Regions from separate parts of the Streptomyces nitrosporeus genome, predicted to be linked through region 2. Evidence: riboswitches for the same ligand, from Rfam matches in the RefSeq annotation. Region 2 holds a riboswitch; the other holds the start of a gene.
What was found. Region 2 has a riboswitch for glycine ahead of gcvP (aminomethyl-transferring glycine dehydrogenase). Riboswitches for the same ligand answer to the same signal wherever they lie in the genome.
Positions count from the first base shown of each region.

Region 1: linked by a shared signal. The riboswitch ahead of gcvT (glycine cleavage system aminomethyltransferase GcvT) and the one ahead of gcvP (aminomethyl-transferring glycine dehydrogenase) in region 2 are both predicted to bind glycine.

Region 1 is NZ_CP023702.1:2,197,830-2,203,315, reverse strand. Features, by position in the region: gene CP967_RS09490 (L-serine ammonia-lyase) at 1-394, opposite strand, end outside; gene glyA (serine hydroxymethyltransferase) at 626-1,885, opposite strand; gene gcvH (glycine cleavage system protein GcvH) at 1,906-2,283, opposite strand; gene gcvT (glycine cleavage system aminomethyltransferase GcvT) at 2,438-3,586, opposite strand; glycine riboswitch at 3,728-3,825, opposite strand; gene CP967_RS09470 (AAA family ATPase) at 4,026-4,700, shown strand; gene CP967_RS09465 (enhanced serine sensitivity protein SseB) at 4,962-5,486, shown strand, end outside.
Region 2 is NZ_CP023702.1:6,688,529-6,694,014, forward strand. Features, by position in the region: gene ftsR (transcriptional regulator FtsR) at 1-620, shown strand, start outside; gene CP967_RS29610 (bifunctional nuclease family protein) at 675-1,148, shown strand; gene CP967_RS29615 (MerR family transcriptional regulator) at 1,317-1,937, shown strand; gene CP967_RS29620 (DNA polymerase IV) at 1,994-3,532, shown strand; gene CP967_RS29625 (PRC-barrel domain-containing protein) at 3,454-3,825, opposite strand; glycine riboswitch at 3,956-4,052, shown strand; gene gcvP (aminomethyl-transferring glycine dehydrogenase) at 4,252-5,486, shown strand, end outside.

The DNA.
Region 1 (5,486 bases), 4.5 Mb from region 2:
CCCACAGGGTCATGCCGTTGGCGTGGTACGGGAGTGCCGTGCGGCGGTGCAGGACCAGTTGCTCGTCGGCGTCGAAGGCGATCTCGTGCATGCCGAGCAGGGCGAGGCGCCCCGAGGCCCGGATCGCCTCGACGCGGGCGTCGGCGCCCTCCACGTCGACCGTGCGGGGCGAGGCGCCCTCCAGGCCGAGCAGGACCGCCTTCGGGGTGCCGTGGCCGTGGCCCGTCGCGCCGAGCGAGCCGTACAGCTCCGCGCGTACGGAAGCGGTGTGGGCCAGCAGGCCCTCGTTCTTGAGGCGGCGGGCGAACATGCGCGCCGCGCGCATCGGGCCGACGGTGTGGGAGCTGGACGGGCCGATGCCGACCGAGAAGAGGTCGAAGACCGAGATGGCCACGGGGGGACTCCTAAAGGGTTGGTGGACGCCGTTGTCCGCCGGGTGGTGCGGGCCGGGCACCGGGGGTGTCCGGGCCGGGGTGGTGCCGCGGGCCGCGCCGGGGGTCTCCCGGGCCGGCCGTGCGGGGGCAAGGGGCGGGGGCACCGTGCCCACTGTTCAGTGTGCGCGGTGCCCCCACCGGTCGTGCGAACCGCCCGGAACCGGGCCGAAGGGCCTGGTTCCGGCCGGGGCCTACTTCAGGCCGGGGTACAGCGGGAACTTCTCGGCCAGCGCCGTCACCCGGGCCTTCAGGGCCCCGGCGTCGTAGGACGGCTTGAGGGCGGCGGCGATGATCTCCGCGACCTCGGTGAACTCCTCCGCGCCGAAGCCGCGGGTGGCCAGCGCCGGCGTACCGATGCGCAGGCCCGAGGTGACCATCGGCGGGCGCGGGTCGTTCGGGACGGCGTTGCGGTTGACCGTGATGCCGATCTCGTGGAGCCGGTCCTCGGCCTGCTGGCCGTCCAGCTCCGAGTCGCGCAGGTCGACCAGGACCAGGTGCACGTCCGTGCCGCCGGACAGCACGGAGACACCCGCCTCGGTGACGTCCGGCTGCACCAGGCGCTCGGCGAGGATGCGGGCGCCGTCCAGGGTGCGCTGCTGGCGCTCCTTGAACTCCTCGGTCGCCGCGACCTTGAACGAGACCGCCTTGGCCGCGATCACGTGCTCCAGCGGGCCGCCCTGCTGACCGGGGAAGACCGCGGAGTTGATCTTCTTGGCGAGCTCCTGCGTCGACAGGATGACACCACCGCGCGGACCGCCCAGGGTCTTGTGCGTGGTCGTGGTGACGACGTGGGCGTGCGGCACCGGGTTGGGGTGCAGGCCCGCGGCCACCAGGCCGGCGAAGTGCGCCATGTCCACCATCAGGTACGCGCCGACCTCGTCCGCGATACGGCGGAAGGCGGCGAAGTCCAGCTGACGCGGGTAGGCCGACCAGCCGGCCACGATCAGCTGCGGCTTCGACTCCTTGGCCAGGCGCTCGACCTCGGCCATGTCCACGACGCCGGTGTCGTCGACGTGGTACGGGACCACGTTGTACAGCTTGCCGGAGAAGTTGATCTTCATGCCGTGGGTCAGGTGACCGCCGTGGGCGAGGTTGAGGCCCATGATCGTGTCGCCCGGCTTCAGCAGCGCGAACATCGCGGCGGCGTTCGCCTGCGCACCGGAGTGCGGCTGGACGTTCGCGGCCTCGGCGCCGAAGAGCGCCTTGATGCGGTCGATCGCGATCTGCTCGACCACGTCGACGTGCTCGCAGCCGCCGTAGTAGCGGCGGCCCGGGTAGCCCTCGGCGTACTTGTTGGTGAGGACGGAGCCCTGGGCCTCCATGACGGCGGCCGGAGCGAAGTTCTCCGACGCGATCATCTCGAGGGTGGACTGCTGGCGGTGGAGCTCGGCGTCGACGGCGGCGGCGACGTCCGGGTCCAGCTCGTGGAGGGAGGAGTTGAGAAGCGACATCAGGTGGTCCCTTGGGGTCTTTAGTTGCCGGAGAACTCGGTGTACCCGTCGGCGGAGAGCAGGTCGTCCGGCTCCTCCGTGACGCGCACCTTGAACAGCCAGCCGCCCTCGAAGGGGGCGGAGTTCACCAGCGACGGGTCGTCCACGACGTCCTGGTTGGCCGCGGTCACCTCGCCGGTCACCGGGGAGTACAGGTCGCTGACCGACTTGGTCGACTCCAGCTCACCGCAGGTCTCACCCGCGGTCACCGTGTCACCGACCGCCGGGAGCTGGGCGTAGACGACGTCACCGAGCGCGTTGGCCGCGTACTCGGTGATACCGACGGTGGCCACGCCGTCCTCGGCGGCCGACAGCCACTCGTGCTCCTTGCTGTACCGCAGCTGCTGGGGGTTGCTCATGGTCTGAATTCTCCTGTACGCGGGGGAGTGCTGGTGAACGGTGGTCTTGAGGCGTGAGACAGGACTGCGTCACGTCCGGGCGTCCGGGCCGCCGTGGCGGGGCCCGGTGCCTGCCGCGCCCGGGGCGCGGACCGGCCCGGGGTGCCGCCGCCGGTTACTTCTCGCGCTTGTAGAAAGGCAGCGCGACGACCTCGTAGGGCTCGTGCGTGCCCCGGATGTCCACGGCGACCCCGGCCGTACCGGGCGCCGCGTAGGCGGTGTCGACGTACGCCATGGCGATCGGCCTGCCCAGGGTGGGGGAGGGGGCGCCCGAGGTGACCTCGCCGATCACCCGGCCGTCCTCGGCCACGACCGGGAAACCGGCCCGCGGCACCCGGCGGCCCTCGGCGACCAGGCCGACCAGCTTGCGGGGCGGGGCCGACTCGGCACGCGCGGCAGCCGCGCGCAGCGCCTCGCGGCCGGTGAAGTCGCCCTCCTTCTCGAACTTCACCACCCGGCCGAGACCGGCGTCGAACGGGGTCAGGGCGGCGGTCAGCTCATGGCCGTACAGCGGCATGCCCGCCTCCAGGCGCAGCGTGTCCCGGCAGGAGAGGCCGCACGGGACCAGGCCGTGCGGGGCGCCCGCCTCGGTGAGGGCCTGCCACAGCCGCTCGGCGTGCGCGGGGGCGACGAACAGCTCGAAGCCGTCCTCGCCGGTGTAGCCGGTACGGGCGATGAGCGCGGGGACCCCCGCGACCGTGCCCGGCAGGCCGGCGTAGTACTTCAGGCTGTCCAGATCGGCGTCGGTGACGGCCTTCAGCACGGCGGGGGAGGCGGGGCCCTGGACGGCGAGCAGCGCGTAGGCGTCCCGGTCGTCACGCACCTCGGCGTCGAAGCCGGCCGAGCGCCCGGTGAGGGTGTCCAGGACCAGCGGGGCGTTGCCCGCGTTGGCGACGACCATGTACTCGGTCTCACCCAGGCGGTAGACGATCAGGTCGTCCAGGATGCCGCCGTCCTCCGCGACGATCATCGTGTAGCGGGCCCGGCCGACGGCGACCGTGGCGATGTTGCCCACCAGCGCGTGGTTCAGGAAGGCCGCGGCCTGCGGCCCGGTGACGGTGATCTCACCCATGTGGGAGAGGTCGAAGAGGCCGGCCCGGGTGCGTACGGCGTTGTGCTCGTCGCGCTCGCTGGCGTACCGCAGGGGCATGTCCCAGCCGGCGAAGTCGGTCATGGTCGCGCCCAGCGAACGGTGCAGCGCGTGGAGAGGGCTCTGGTGCGCGGCGCCTTCGGGGAGGGCGGCGGGGCGGGGGTCGGTGCTCATGGGTACGGCTCCAGGGCATGACGGCAAAGGGCGGTCCCTCCCCATCTGTCATCGGAACCTGAGAGGTTCGCCGCAAGCCCCTGAAAGGGGTCGGCTTGCACCTTGGGTGGAGCCGCAGGGCGGCCCGCTTTTCAGATCTGCCTCATCCACGCGGTACGGGGCCTGAGAGATTCAAGGGAGGAACTTGCTCCTTCGGCGCCCGGCGCACACGGTGACCGGGACTCTCCCGCGCGGATTCAAACGGCCGGTATGCAATTGGCGGGGTCATCATCGCACGCCGTGGGGGAGAGTGGGGCCGGAGCCGTCCGGGCGGGCGGCGGACGGACCGGGGCGGGCGACACGTGCGGCCCGCGTCCCGTCCGGAGCGCCCCGGCCGCATTACCTTTTCTTTACACTTCTTGGGCAGACCAGGTGTGGTGACGAATGCAGGGGGACGGCGATGACGTTGCGGCCACACGCGACGGCCACAGGGGCCGCACACGACGCGATGCCCGCGCAGCCGGGCGCGCCCGCCCGCGAGAGCCTGGACGGGGCGCCCGCCCGGGCGGTGCGCGACCTGCGGGGCGGCGGCCCCGGGCCTTCGGAGCTGGTCTTCGCGCCCGGTGACGTGGTGGTGGTCTCGGGGCTGCCGGGCAGCGGGAAGTCGACCCTGATCACGCGCGCGGTCCAGGGACGCGCCGTCGACTCCCAGGACACCCGGGACCGCTGGGCGGCCCGGATGCCCCGCTTACTCCCGTACGCCCTCTACCGCCCCCTCGTGCGGGCGGCGCACTACCTCGGGCTGCGGCGGTCGCTGCGCTCGGGGGGCTCCGTGGTGGTGCACGACTGCGGTACGCAGTCCTGGGTGCGCCGCTGGCTGGCACGGGACGCCGTCCGCCGGGGCCGGGCCCTGCACCTCGTGCTGCTCGACGTCACCCCCGCGGTGGCCAGGGAGGGCCAGCGCGAGCGCGGGCGCGGCGTCTCCGGATACGCCTTCGCCCGGCACCGGCGCGCCGTCGGCCGGCTGCTGCGGGACGCCGAAGGCGGACTGCTGCTGCCGGGCTGCGCCTCGGCCGTGCTGCTCGACCGCGAGGCGGCGGGGAGGATCGAGCGGATCACCTTCACCGGGGGGTAGGCGCGGGGGGCGGGGGCGGGACGCCCCAGGACGGGACGCCCCAGGACGGGACGCCCCGGGGCGGGGCCGTGTGCCCGCGCCCCGTATCCATTCCTCATACATGTACTTCGCGGACGCACATCCGGAAGGTGTCCGTCCGGCCGTCCGGCATCCGGACGGTACGCCGGACCGGTCCCGCCGGGCGGAGGGGCGGCGGCGCGCCGCCGCCCCTCCGTCTAAGGTTTCTGCCGCACGGCTCGGCGAGAGAGGGACTGGGAAGACGTGGACATTCCGGTGCAGGCGCATCCGCAGCAGGGCTGGCCGGCCAACGAGCTCGAAGAGGTACTGGCCGCGTCGGTGGGCGTACCCGACGCGGGCGGCCGGCTCGTCGAGGTGCTCGGCCGCAGCCCGGTCTGGGTCCCCCTGCCGAACGGCGGCGGACCCGACAGCCCCGACCTGGACCTGCCGACGGTCGAGCTCGACGGTGCCGCGTACGTCCCCGTGTTCAGCTCCGAGGCCCAGTTCCTGGCCTGCACGGCCCCCGGCCTGCCCTTCGCCGTCGCCCCCGCCCGGGAGTTCGCCCGGGGCCTGCCCCCGCAGCTCGGCATCGCGGTCAACCCGGGCGGCGCGGTCGGCCTCCCGCTGCCGCCGGCCGCCGTCGCCGACCTCTGCCGCACCGGGCGCACCGCGCTGGACGGGCCCGCCGGCGGCGGCCGGGTGCGGCTGTACGAACCGGACTGGAAGGAGGACCCCGTCGACTTCCTCTCGGTGGTGGCCGCCGAGTTCCACGCCACCGGGGTCGTCTCC
Region 2 (5,486 bases):
AGATCCGTTTCCTGGAGGCCGAAGGACTCATCGAGCCCCGGCGGACGCCTTCCGGGTACCGGAAGTTCAGCCCGGCGGACGTGGACCGGCTGGCGCAGGTGCTGCGGATGCAGCGGGACCACTACCTTCCGCTCAAGGTCATCCGGGAGCACCTGGACGCCCTGGCCAGGGGCGAGCGTCCGACGCTCGCCCCCGGGGGGCAGGGGCAGCTCGCCGACGGCCTCTGGGACCAGGAGCCGGGCCGGGCCACCGCCGCCCGTATCGGCCGTCCGGAGCTCCTCAGCGCCGCCGAGGTCACCGAGGAGCAGCTCACCGAGTGGGAGTCGTACGGCCTGATCACGGCCGGCCCTGAGGGCAGCTACGACGCCGAGGCGGTGACCGTGGCACGGCTTGTGGCGGATCTGGGCCGGTTCGGTCTGGAACCCCGCCACCTGCGGGCCGTCAGGGCCGCCGCCGAGCGGGAGGCGGGCCTGGTGGAGCAGGTCGTGGCGCCGCTGCGCCGGCACCGGAACCCGCAGACCAGGGCCCATGCGGAGGCCACCGCCAAAGAACTGGCCGAGCTGTCCGTGCGGCTGCACGCCGCACTGGTGCAGACGGCGCTGAAGGTCCGGTTCCACTGAGAGCAGGCGGGGCCCGACTATCCAAACATGCCGGGCACGTCCTAGGGTTGCTGTGTGAACGAGCTCGACGTTGTGGGTGTCCGGGTGGAAATGCCCTCCAACCAGCCGATCGTGCTCCTGCGTGAAGTGGGAGGCGACCGGTACCTCCCGATCTGGATCGGCCCTGGGGAAGCGACCGCGATCGCCTTCGCCCAGCAGGGCATGGCTCCGGCCAGGCCGCTGACCCACGATCTCTTCAAGGATGTGCTCGAGGCCCTCGGCCAGGAGCTCACCGAGGTCCGCATCACGGACCTCAAGGAAGGGGTCTTCTACGCGGAGCTGGTCTTCGCCGGCGGGGTCGAGGTGAGCGCACGGCCGTCCGACGCCATAGCGCTCGCCCTGCGCACCGGCACGCCGATCTACGGCAGTGACGGTGTGCTGGACGACGCGGGCATCGCCATCCCCGACGAGCAGGAGGACGAGGTGGAGAAGTTCCGCGAATTCCTCGACCAGATCTCGCCGGAGGACTTCGGTACCAACAGCCAGTGACCGCTGTTCCGGAGAAGCGCCAGCGCATCCGGCAAGCCGTTCCCCGTAATCGGTGTCCGGAAACCACCCTCAGGGTGATTATCACTCGGCGTGCCGAGTGTGGCGATCGTTGACGCACCCCGGGCGACTGCCTACCTTCGACATGGCAGGTCAAGGACGGAGGTCGGCGTGAGAAGCAGCGGCGACGGTACGGCTGCGGGCGGGTTGTACCGGCAGCACAGCAGTACGGCCGACCAAACCATCATGCAGCCGGTCACGCCGGCGGTGGTGGCAGCGGCGGACGGTGCGGCACCCGCGGACGGCATCGGCTATCGAGGGCCGACGGCGTGCGCGGCGGCGGGGATCACCTACCGGCAGCTCGACTACTGGGCGCGTACGGGGCTGGTGGAACCGAGTGTGCGGCCGGCGTACGGATCGGGGACCCAGCGTCTCTACAGTTTCCGGGACGTGGTCCTCCTCAAGATCGTCAAGCGGTTCCTGGACACAGGTGTCGCTCTGCAGAACATCCGCACCACGGTCCAGCACCTGAGGGCCCGCGGATTCACCGATCTGGAGCGGATGACCCTCATGAGCGACGGGGCGACGGTCTACGAGTGCTCCTCGCCCGACGAGGTCGTCGACCTCCTCCAGGGCGGTCAGGGAGTCTTCGGGATCGCCGTCGGTGTCGTCTGGCGGGACGTGGACGCGGCGCTGTCGCAGCTGCACGGCGAGCGGGTCGACACGGGCGAGACGCTCGTCGGCCACAACCCCGCCGACGAACTGGCACGGCGGCGCAACCGGGCGGGCTGACCTCCGAAGGCCCGCCGGGCCACCGGTTGTCAGTGGCGTGAGGCAGCATCGGGGGTGTGAGAGCAGCACCCACGATCCTGCATCTGGACATGGACGCCTTCTACGCCTCCGCGGAGCAGGCGGCGAAGCCCAGCCTGCGAGGCAAACCGGTGGTGGTGGGCGGGCTGGGGGCCCGCGGGGTGGTCGCGACCGCGTCGTACGAGGCCCGGCGGTTCGGCGTGCACTCCGCGATGCCCATGTCCCAGGCGAGACGGCTGGCCCCCAACGCCGCGTACCTGGTTCCGCGCTTCCCGCTCTACCGGGCGGTGAGCGAGACCGTGATGGAACTGCTCGGGCGGCTCTCCCCGCTGGTCGAGCCGCTCAGCCTGGACGAGGCGTTCGTCGACCTGGAGGCGGGCGGCCTCGCCGACGACTCCCGTTCCGCCCGTGCGGTCGGCGAGCAGCTGCGCCTGGTCATCACGGCGGCCACCGGACTCAGCGGGTCCGTCGGGCTCGCGGGTTCCAAGATGCTCGCCAAGATCGCCTCCGAGAAGGCCAAGCCCGACGGGCTCCTGCTCATCGAACCGGGCACCGAACGCGAACTGCTCGCACCCATGTCCGTCCGCACACTGCCGGGGGTGGGCCCCGCCACGGGTGACCATCTCAGACGCGCCGGGATGACGGTGGTGCACGATCTCGCCGAGGCGGGGGAGGCGGAACTCGTACGCCTGCTGGGCAAGGCGCACGGGGCCGCGCTGTACCGCATGGCCCTCGGCCACGACGACCGGCCCGTCGTGGCCGAGCGTGACGCCAAGTCCGTGTCGGTGGAGGACACCTTCGACGTGGACCTGCACGACCGCGTCCGGGTGCGGGCGGAGGTGGAGCGGCTCGCCGACCGGTGTGTGCGGCGGCTCCGGGACGCGGGACGCTCCGGACGGACGGTGGTGCTGAAGGTGCGCCGTTACGACTTCTCGACGCTGACCAGGTCCGAGACGCTGCGCGGCCCCACCGACGATCCCGGGGTCGTCAGGGAGGCCGCGGCGAGGCTCCTGGAGGCCGTCGACACCACCGGCGGCGTACGGCTGCTCGGGGTGGGGGTCACGGGACTCGCGGATTTCACACAGGAGGACCTCTTCGCGCAGGCGGCCGAGGCGCGGCAGGGCGACGCGGTGCCGTCCGCGGCCGAGGAGGCCGGGAGCGGGGCCGCCGGGCCGGGGACGGACGGGCGGGGGACGGACAGGCCCGAGACGGAGAGGCCGGAGACGGACGGGCCGAAGCCGGAGGAGTCCGGGGCCGCGCAGGCGGTGCTGGCCGCCCCGGAGGACGCCGGGCAGCCGTCCGCCCGGCGGTGGTCCGCCGGGCAGGACGTACGGCACGAGACGCTCGGGCACGGGTGGGTGCAGGGCAGCGGGGTCGGGCGGGTCACCGTGCGGTTCGAGGAACCGGGTTCGGCCCCGGGCCGGGTGCGGACGTTCAGGACGGACGACCCGGAGCTGCGGCCGGCCGATCCGCTGCCGCTGGTGCGCGATCCGGTCGACTACTCCTCGTGGCCGGCCAGCTTGCCGAAGTCCCGGTCGGGGGCCGTGCCCTCGGCGGGGGCCACGTCCAGCCCGTAGTGGCGGTAGAGCTGCAGTTCCTGTTCGGGGGAGAGGTGGCGGCCCACCCCGAAATCGGGCGCGTCCTTGATCAGGGCACGGTCGAAGGGGACCTTCAGCCGGCCGTCGGCGAACTCGCTCGGATCCAGCGGCACGAACGCGTCCCTGGTGAAGAGCCCCGTCCGCACGGCCGCCCACTCGGGGACGCCGGTGGCGTCGTCGAGATAGACCTCGTCCACCGTCCCGATCTTGGCTCCGGTGCGGTCGAAGGCCTTGCGGCCGATCAGACTGCGCGGATCGATGTCGCTCTGCACGGGACCTCCCACTGGTCACGGGGCATCAGGGTGGTCGCTACTGCTCCACAGGACTACGAAAGGCCAGATCCGGGGCTTCAGCCACTCGGAACGGCCCGGGCCGGCCCGCTGGTAGGCTGGAGGCGGCTGCCGACCCCGTGCGGGAGAGCCCTCCGAGACAGCATCGGAGGCGCCGAAGGAGCAACTCCTCCCCGGAATCTCTCAGGCCCCCGTACCGCACGGACGAAGCCACTCTGGAAAGCAGGGCGGGACCAGGACCGGCACGGACATGTGGCGGGACGGACCCGGCCTCACCGACGGTGAAAGCCGGCACGCCGCGAGGCGGGCCGGTGAAGCTCTCAGGTCGAGATGACAGAGGGGGAGGCCGTTCGGGCAGCTACGCCGTGCTGCCCCTCGCAGGTCGTGACAGACCAGGAGGCCTCCTTCATGACCCCCCGTCGCACTCCGCTCTCCCAGCTGGAGCAGGGCATCCCCTTCGAGCAGCGCCACATCGGGCCGGATGCCGGGGCCCAGGCGAAAATGCTCGCACAGGTCGGTTACGGCTCCCTCGACGAACTCACCGCGGCCGCGGTGCCCGACGTGATCAGGAGCGCCGAGGCACTGGACCTCCCCCGGGCGCGCACCGAGGCCGAGGTCCTGGCGGAGCTCCGGCAGCTCGCCGACCGCAACCAGGTGCTGACCCCGATGATCGGGCTCGGCTACTACGGCACGTTCACCCCGCCGGTCATCCTGCGCAACGTCATGGAGAACCCCGCCTGGTACACGGCGTACACGCCCTACCAGCCGGAGATCTCCCAGGGCCGCCTGGAGGCCCTGCTGAACTTCCAGACGATGGTGGCCGACCTCACCGGACTGCCCACCTCCGGCGCCTCGCTCCTGGACGAGGGCACGGCCGCCGCCGAGGCCATGGCGCTGGCACGGCGCGTGGGCAAGGTCAAGGACGGCGTGTTCCTGGTCGACGCGGACACCCTGCCGCAGACCGTCGCGGTGATCCGTACGCGCGCCGAACCGACCGGCGTCGAGGTGGTCGTCGCGGACCTGGCCGACGGCATCCCCGCCGAGGCCGCCGGACGCGGGGTCTTCGGCGTGCTCCTCCAGTACCCGGGCGCCTCGGGTGCCGTGCGTGACCTGCGGCCCGTCATCGAGCAGGCGCACGAACTGGGCGCGATCGTCACCGTCGCCGCCGACCTGCTGGCCCTGACCCTGCTGACCTCGCCCGGTGAGCTCGGCGCGGACATCGCCGTCGGCACCACCCAGCGCTTCGGGGTGCCGATGGGCTTCGGCGGCCCGCACGCCGGTTTCATGGCCGTCCGTGAGAAGTTCGCCCGGAGCCTGCCCGGGCGCCTCGTCGGCGTCTCCGTCGACGCCGACGGCGACAAGGCCTACCGCCTGGCCCTGCAGACCCGCGAGCAGCACATCCGCCGCGAGAAGGCCACCAGCAACATCTGCACCGCGCAGGTACTGCTCGCCGTCATGGCCGGGATGTACGCCGTCTACCACGGCCCCGACGGTCTGCGGACGATCGCCCGGCGGACCCACCGGTTCGCCGCGATCCTGGCCGGGGGGCTGCGGGCCGCGGGCGCCGACGTCGTGCACGACTCGTTCTTCGACACGGTGACCGTCCGGGTGCCGGGTGCCGCCTCCGGCGTGGTCTCCGCGGC